Regions from separate parts of the Paenibacillus phoenicis genome, predicted to be linked through region 2. Evidence: a T-box and tRNA genes for the amino acid it is inferred to sense, from the RefSeq annotation. Region 2 holds a T-box; the other regions hold tRNA genes.

Region 1 (2,240 bases), 2.0 Mb from region 2:
GAAAATATGCAGCTTCTGAAATATGAGGAAGACAAGCGCCGCAGTTCATGGGCGTCAAAGCCAAAAATCAGAAAGTATGACTATGTTTACAATGGCCGAATCAGCTTTTCAATATATGCCGCAAAAAACTTTCGCGATTGCAAATCATACGTCATCGAAGATCGCCTTGGCGATATCATGATTGCGTTTTACGAAGCTTCCGATATTCGCCGACAAAAGCGCGAGGCCCGCGAGGAAGCTGAACGTAAACGCCAGGAAGAAGAGCGGCGAAAAGAGGAGCGAAGACAACGCTTTAATGCTGAAGTGGAGCAAACGCTCGCTTTGGAAAATCTTTCGGAGGACTACGATACCGCCTGCAAAATAAGGCGTTATATTGCCGCAGTGGAGGCATCCGGAAACCTCGATCCCAAGTCGATGAAGTGGGTGGAATGGGCGAAAGCCAAAGCGGACTGGTATGACCCAACGATCGCGAGAGAAGACGAATTTTTCGGAAAACGCGATCATGAAAAGAACTCGGATCAGAAGAAGCTGGAGCGCAACAGCTACAAATGGTGGTGAAGGGCAGGCAGATCAAAGCAAGCGGACTATCTCTAGGTTCGCTTGCTTTGTTTTTTATCGAGATCGTTTTCCAAAAATGTGTTCTTCACCGAACTATACTTTTAGGTTGATCCCGAATATCTCTTCTAAACAGCTCGATGTCGTACTGTTACTGCCAATCCATAATGTCCTGAACATTAAAAAAGCCCTTTGGATTCCTGATCCCAAGAGCTTGATTTCATTGTTGGTACCGGCGAGAGGACTCGAACCTCCACGGTTTCCCACTCGATTTTGAGTCGAGCGCGTCTGCCATTCCGCCACGCCGGCACAATAAAAATATATAATTTGTCATGCTTGACTTGCATGCTACATCGAGTTATCCTCGACACACCAGCCGCGTACAACCTGACCGCGTTACATCTAAACAAAAGCGCAGTCCTCCAAAATCGGCTGAATTTTGGGGAGTTTGGTGCGGGTCCACCGACTAAAGCGCGGTGCCCTTTTCGGAAAACCTTTATATATCAAGGAACGGAATGGTTCGGCGCGTAAAACATGAGGCGCGTACAATTTTGAGTCGCGCGCGTCTGCCAATTCCGCCACACCGGCAAAGGGAACGCGCCCTAAGAGATTCGAACTCCTGACCTTTTGATTCGTAGTCAAACGCTCTATCCAGCTGAGCTAAGGGCGCGTATTAAGATGGAGCGGACGACGGGAATCGAACCCGCGACCCTCGCCTTGGCAAGGCGATGCTCTACCGCTGAGCCACGTCCGCATAATAAATATGAAACTGGTGAGCCATGAAGGACTCGAACCTTCGACACCCTGATTAAAAGTCAGGTGCTCTACCAACTGAGCTAATGGCTCGTACAAGTCTTAACTAAGAAGATAAATGGCGGAGCCGACGGGATTCGAACCCGCGGTCTCCTGCGTGACAGGCAGGCATGTTAGGCCTCTACACCACGGCTCCACACGAGAATAATGCCATCCTCTTGAAGAGGATAATTGCGGGGGCAGGATTTGAACCTGCGGCCTTCGGGTTATGAGCCCGACGAGCTACCGGGCTGCTCCACCCCGCGTCAGTAATAAGAAGTATGGTGGAGGCTGAGGGGATCGAACCCCCGACCCTCTGCTTGTAAGGCAGATGCTCTCCCAGCTGAGCTAAGCCTCCAGATCTGGGATGACTAAAGAAAAGAGATGGTGACCCGTAGGGGATTCGAACCCCTGTTACCTCCGTGAAAGGGAGGTGTCTTAACCCCTTGACCAACGGGCCATATTCAAGTCCTTGCTGGCGGAGAGAGAGGGATTCGAACCCTCGAGACGCTTGTGACGCCTACACGATTTCCAATCGTGCTCCTTCGGCCAACTCGGACACCTCTCCATAAGAGTTGGTTTCCCCGGAAGAGAAGGAAATATGCAAAACATATATCCTTCCTTCCAGGATAGACTCCCCGAACAGGACTCGAACCTGTGACAACTCGATTAACAGTCGAGTGCTCTACCGACTGAGCTATCGGGGAACATTGCTTGGCAGCGTCCTACTCTCCCAGGACCCTTCGGTCCAAGTACCATCGGCGCTGGAGGGCTTAACGGTCGTGTTCGGGATGGGAACGAGTGGAACCCCTCCGCCATTGCCACCAAACAAGATTTTTGCGCTGCTTTTACTTCCGCGCTTTCCGCTTCAGCAAAAGATCAAACCTTATAAA
Region 2 (2,240 bases):
AATGGCGAAACTGGATATGGCCGTAATCGCTACGACAACCACCATAACGGTAGAGACGATGCCTGCTTCGACCGCCGCTTGTCCTATGACGATAGAACCCACGATGGACACAGCTTGACCAATCGATCTCGGTATCCGCAGCCCGGCTTCCCGCAAAATCTCAAAAACGACTTCCATGATCAACGCTTCAAGGAAAGCTGGAAAAGGGACCCCTTCACGTTGGGCCATTAAGCTCAATAACAATACCGTCGGAATTAAGATACGACTGATAATTATCCTCGGCGGACTGAAGAAAGTCGACGAATAAGGTTGGGTCAAGGAGAACGAATGGCGTTCCGTCAATAAAGATGGCAATTCGGCCTTCCATTACGCCCGCTGCGATCGTATCTGGACGATCGGTGTTGTACAGCATAGGAAAAATCGTAAGCTTGTTATCCTGATTCAGAACTTCTTCAATATATTCGCCCTCCAGCACGCGATCCACCTGGAGGTTGTTTAGTTTTTCAGTCAACTTACTTACGATCTGTTGATCCGCTAATCCGTGCATGTACATGATAGCTAGCTCTGTTTTGGTTTTATCGCCTCCGTGAATGCGTCCTGAGGCCCCCGAATATTTGGATAGGCCTTCGATTCGGCAATCGCGCGTTCCTCTAACCCGGGAATTGAGACAATCAAACCATCCATATACCCATCGATCAGGATCAGCGCACCGCCAGACAACAATCCGTTGCACGCATCCTCATAGGTGGTCACTGAGCTAACGCCGCCGACGTTGACGACCTTGTCCTTAACCTGAGTTGGCGTCATCTTCCCGTCTGAGGAGGTCTCCAGAATCGGGCGAATCACATCCTGTTGCAAGAGTTGATTGTCGATAAGTCCTTCGATGTAAACGATAGCGAGTTGCGTACAGTCCGCCGGCAAAAGCTGACGGAACACGACATCCGAACTGTTCCCGAGAAGCTCGCGAAGACCTTCCAGGTTTTGCTGCAGTTGTTTCGATAAACTCGTCCGGTTGTTGCATGTCGCTAGCCCCTTTGTTCTGATGGAAGTAGTAAGAGTATGACCAAAATTTTCTTCTCCTACTCTAGAAGTCGGGCTCGTGGGTTGATATTGGGGAAGTCCAGGATTGACATTCCAAATTAAGCGGATATAATAATACAAAATATCCCACATTCGACGATTGGGAGAGTAGCTGGCTGTTCTAGTCCAAGCGAGCCGGGAGGGTGGAAACCGGTACAGGGCTTCCAGTGAAACGGACCCATGAGAATGGTTGCTGAACGTGAGTCGAGTAAGCAGCCACGGCCCAAGACCGTTATCCTTCAGAGTGGTTAAACATGAAGTTTAACAACAAGAGTGGTACCGCGAGCGCGTAATGCCTTCGTCTCTTTGATGAGATGAAGGCTTATTTTTTTGCCAGGGAGGAGTGGATTTTATGATCAGCAGTTGGATGAAAAAATATCTTGAATTGTCCGTACGACAAGTCCTTTCAAGGCTTGGCCACAGCACCGAGGAGCTCCCGGACATTGTGATCGAGCGGCCCGCCCGTGCGGAACACGGGGATTATTCGACCAACATCGCGATGCAGCTGGCCAAAACGCTGCGTCAACCACCGCTGCATATTGCCGCACAACTGAAGAATGAATTGGAACAAACCGGCCGGATGGAGGGGCTATTCCACCAGATCGAAACCGCGCCGCCGGGCTTTCTGAACTTCCGCCTGGATTGGAACGAATGGGCCCGCAAGGATTTTCAACTTCCGCGGGCAGTTCGCGAAAAGGTCGTGATCGAACATACTTCCATCAATCCGAACAAATCCGCTCATATCGGTCATCTAAGAAACGCCTGTATCGGCGACTCGCTGGCGCGGCTGCTCAAGAGGGCCGGATACCAAATCGAAGTGCATAATTACATCGACGATCTGGGTAATCAGTTGGCAGACACCGTCGTTGGGTTGCTGAATGTGGATCATCAGGCTGCCCACGTGAGATTCGGCGATTTCTGTTGGGACATCTATTCCCGGGTTAACAAGGAATACGATGATCAACCGTCGCTGTTGGAGCAGAGAACGAAGGTGCTGCAGGCGCTGGAAGCTGGAGACGGGAACCTGGCTTGGGTTGGCTTGCTTACGGCAGAGCGTATCGTGCGGGAGCATCTGGAGGAAATGAAGGCGTTTGGGATTGATTATGATTTGTTGGTCTGGGAGAGCAACATTGTCCGGCAAGGGTTCTGGGACACGGCCT
Region 3 (2,240 bases), 2.5 Mb from region 2:
AAAAATCATGTTTGGTGGCAATGGCGGAGGGGTTCCACTCGTTCCCATCCCGAACACGACCGTTAAGCCCTCCAGCGCCGATGGTACTTGGACCGAAGGGTCCTGGGAGAGTAGGACGCTGCCAAGCAATGTTCCCCGATAGCTCAGTCGGTAGAGCACTCGACTGTTAATCGAGTTGTCACAGGTTCGAGTCCTGTTCGGGGAGTCAAATCCCCAGAAAGTGACGATTTGCTTCGAAGCATATTCCGATTACTTTCTGGGGACCCCAAAAATTTGCTCTCATAGCTCAGTAGGTAGAGTGCATCCATGGTAAGGATGAGGTCGCCGGTTCGATCCCGGTTGAGAGCTTCCCTACATATGGCCCGTTGGTCAAGGGGTTAAGACACCTCCCTTTCACGGAGGTAACAGGGGTTCGAATCCCCTACGGGTCACCATCTTCTTTCATATGTATTCCCAGATATCTGGAGGCTTAGCTCAGCTGGGAGAGCATCTGCCTTACAAGCAGAGGGTCGGGGGTTCGATCCCCTCAGCCTCCACCATAAATATTGGGGATTAGCCAAGCGGTAAGGCAACGGACTTTGACTCCGTCATGCATAGGTTCGAATCCTATATCCCCAGCCATTTTTCTAAGTAAGAGCCATTAGCTCAGTTGGTAGAGCACCTGACTTTTAATCAGGGTGTCGAAGGTTCGAGTCCTTCATGGCTCACCAGTTTTCCTTGCGCGTGTGGCGGAATTGGCAGACGCACTAGACTTAGGATCTAGCGTCTTTGACGTGGGGGTTCAAGTCCCTCCACGCGCACCATCTATGCGCGGACGTGGCTCAGCGGTAGAGCATCGCCTTGCCAAGGCGAGGGTCGCGGGTTCGATTCCCGTCGTCCGCTCCATCTTAATACGCGCCCTTAGCTCAGCTGGATAGAGCGTTTGACTACGAATCAAAAGGTCAGGAGTTCGAATCTCTTAGGGCGCGCCACTTTTTCAATTTCATATTTCACCTTATTGACGGGATGTAGCTCAGCTTGGTAGAGCACCTGGTTTGGGACCAGGGGGTCGCATGTTCGAATCGTGTCATCCCGACCATCTCTTTAAGGTGCGGGTGTAGTTCAATGGTAGAACTCCAGCCTTCCAAGCTGGTAGCGTGGGTTCGATTCCCATCACCCGCTCCATACATAACAGCAACATCATCGGATAAGATGATGTTTTTTGTTATAATTTTAACCTTATTACCATTGCGGCCTTCCTCCCGGGTATAAAAGTTTTCTATCGACGCCTTATACCCTTGCGTTTTACTGCTTTACCGTGTTAAGGTAAGTAAAGTTGCGACGGAATCGAATCCGCAGTCATAGCGTCCAAGAATTTCTTACAAATTAAGTGAAGATTTTCAGGTCAGTTTGTTGTATGATGTTAGGAAACGCTTGGCGCACGTCATTAGGTCTAACCGACAAAGATCATGACCATGCTGAATTTAGCATGCTGCATTGGGATGAAAAGGGGGAGAAACATGACAGAGTTAACGGTTACCGCAGGTAAAGGCAACTCGAATAACCTGCTTCGGCGCGACATTCGTTTTTTGGGCAATATTCTAGGAGAGGTCCTGGTGCATCAGGGCGGCAATGAGCTCTTGGATATTGTCGAGAAGATACGTGAAGCCAGTAAATCCCTGCGGGCTGTATTTTTACCGGAGTTACATGAAGAGTTTAAGGGAATGATCAATTCTTTAGAACCCGGCATCCGTCATCAGGTGATTCGTGCATTTGCGATCTATTTCCAATTAGTGAATATTGCGGAGCAGAACCACCGCATTCGCCGTAAACGCGATTATGAGCGTTCTGCAGGGGAAGAGGTTCAGAGCGGTACGATCGAGGCCGCTGTCCGCGATTTGAAGGAACAGGGTTTTAGTTATAGCGAAGCTCAGGAGCTCCTGAGCGGCATGTCTCTGGAGCTGGTCATGACCGCCCACCCAACGGAAGCGATGCGCCGTGCGATTCTGGACATCCACAAACGGATCGCTGACGATGTCATGCAGTTGGATAACCCCACGCTGACCTTCCGCGAACGGGAGCAATTGCGGGAGAAGCTGCTTAACGAGGTCATTACCCTTTGGCAGACCGATGAATTGCGGGATCGCAAGCCTACCGTACTGGATGAGGTCCGAAATGGGATGTACTATTTTCACGAAACCTTATTCCATGTGCTGCCTGAGGTTTATCAAGAACTGGAACGCTGCCTGACCAAATACTAT

Evidence for each region. The T-box of region 2 lies ahead of U9M73_RS02805 (arginine--tRNA ligase). A T-box ahead of a tRNA ligase gene usually reads a tRNA of that ligase, here a tRNA-Arg.
Region 1: it has a tRNA-Arg gene. The T-box ahead of U9M73_RS02805 (arginine--tRNA ligase) is inferred to sense a tRNA for this amino acid. The anticodon was not compared.
Region 3: it has a tRNA-Arg gene. The T-box ahead of U9M73_RS02805 (arginine--tRNA ligase) is inferred to sense a tRNA for this amino acid. The anticodon was not compared.

The regions. Positions count from the first base shown of each region.
Region 1 is NZ_JAYERP010000001.1:2,573,841-2,576,080, forward strand. It holds gene U9M73_RS12085 (hypothetical protein) at 1-558, shown strand, start outside; tRNA gene U9M73_RS12090 (tRNA-Leu) at 783-864, opposite strand; tRNA gene U9M73_RS12095 (tRNA-Arg) at 1,152-1,225, opposite strand; tRNA gene U9M73_RS12100 (tRNA-Gly) at 1,235-1,309, opposite strand; tRNA gene U9M73_RS12105 (tRNA-Lys) at 1,326-1,401, opposite strand; tRNA gene U9M73_RS12110 (tRNA-Asp) at 1,428-1,504, opposite strand; tRNA gene U9M73_RS12115 (tRNA-Met) at 1,540-1,613, opposite strand; tRNA gene U9M73_RS12120 (tRNA-Val) at 1,630-1,705, opposite strand; tRNA gene U9M73_RS12125 (tRNA-Glu) at 1,733-1,807, opposite strand; tRNA gene U9M73_RS12130 (tRNA-Ser) at 1,824-1,915, opposite strand; tRNA gene U9M73_RS12135 (tRNA-Asn) at 1,982-2,054, opposite strand; rRNA gene rrf (5S ribosomal RNA) at 2,060-2,176, opposite strand.
Region 2 is NZ_JAYERP010000001.1:604,288-606,527, reverse strand. It holds partial or broken gene U9M73_RS02810 (spore germination protein) at 1-1,173, opposite strand, end outside; T-box leader at 1,168-1,389, shown strand; gene U9M73_RS02805 (arginine--tRNA ligase) at 1,433-2,240, shown strand, end outside.
Region 3 is NZ_JAYERP010000001.1:3,060,917-3,063,156, reverse strand. It holds rRNA gene rrf (5S ribosomal RNA) at 11-127, shown strand; tRNA gene U9M73_RS14605 (tRNA-Asn) at 133-205, shown strand; tRNA gene U9M73_RS14600 (tRNA-Thr) at 276-348, shown strand; tRNA gene U9M73_RS14595 (tRNA-Glu) at 360-434, shown strand; tRNA gene U9M73_RS14590 (tRNA-Val) at 464-539, shown strand; tRNA gene U9M73_RS14585 (tRNA-Gln) at 547-621, shown strand; tRNA gene U9M73_RS14580 (tRNA-Lys) at 635-710, shown strand; tRNA gene U9M73_RS14575 (tRNA-Leu) at 720-803, shown strand; tRNA gene U9M73_RS14570 (tRNA-Gly) at 811-885, shown strand; tRNA gene U9M73_RS14565 (tRNA-Arg) at 895-971, shown strand; tRNA gene U9M73_RS14560 (tRNA-Pro) at 1,002-1,078, shown strand; tRNA gene U9M73_RS14555 (tRNA-Gly) at 1,091-1,164, shown strand; gene ppc (phosphoenolpyruvate carboxylase) at 1,500-2,240, shown strand, end outside.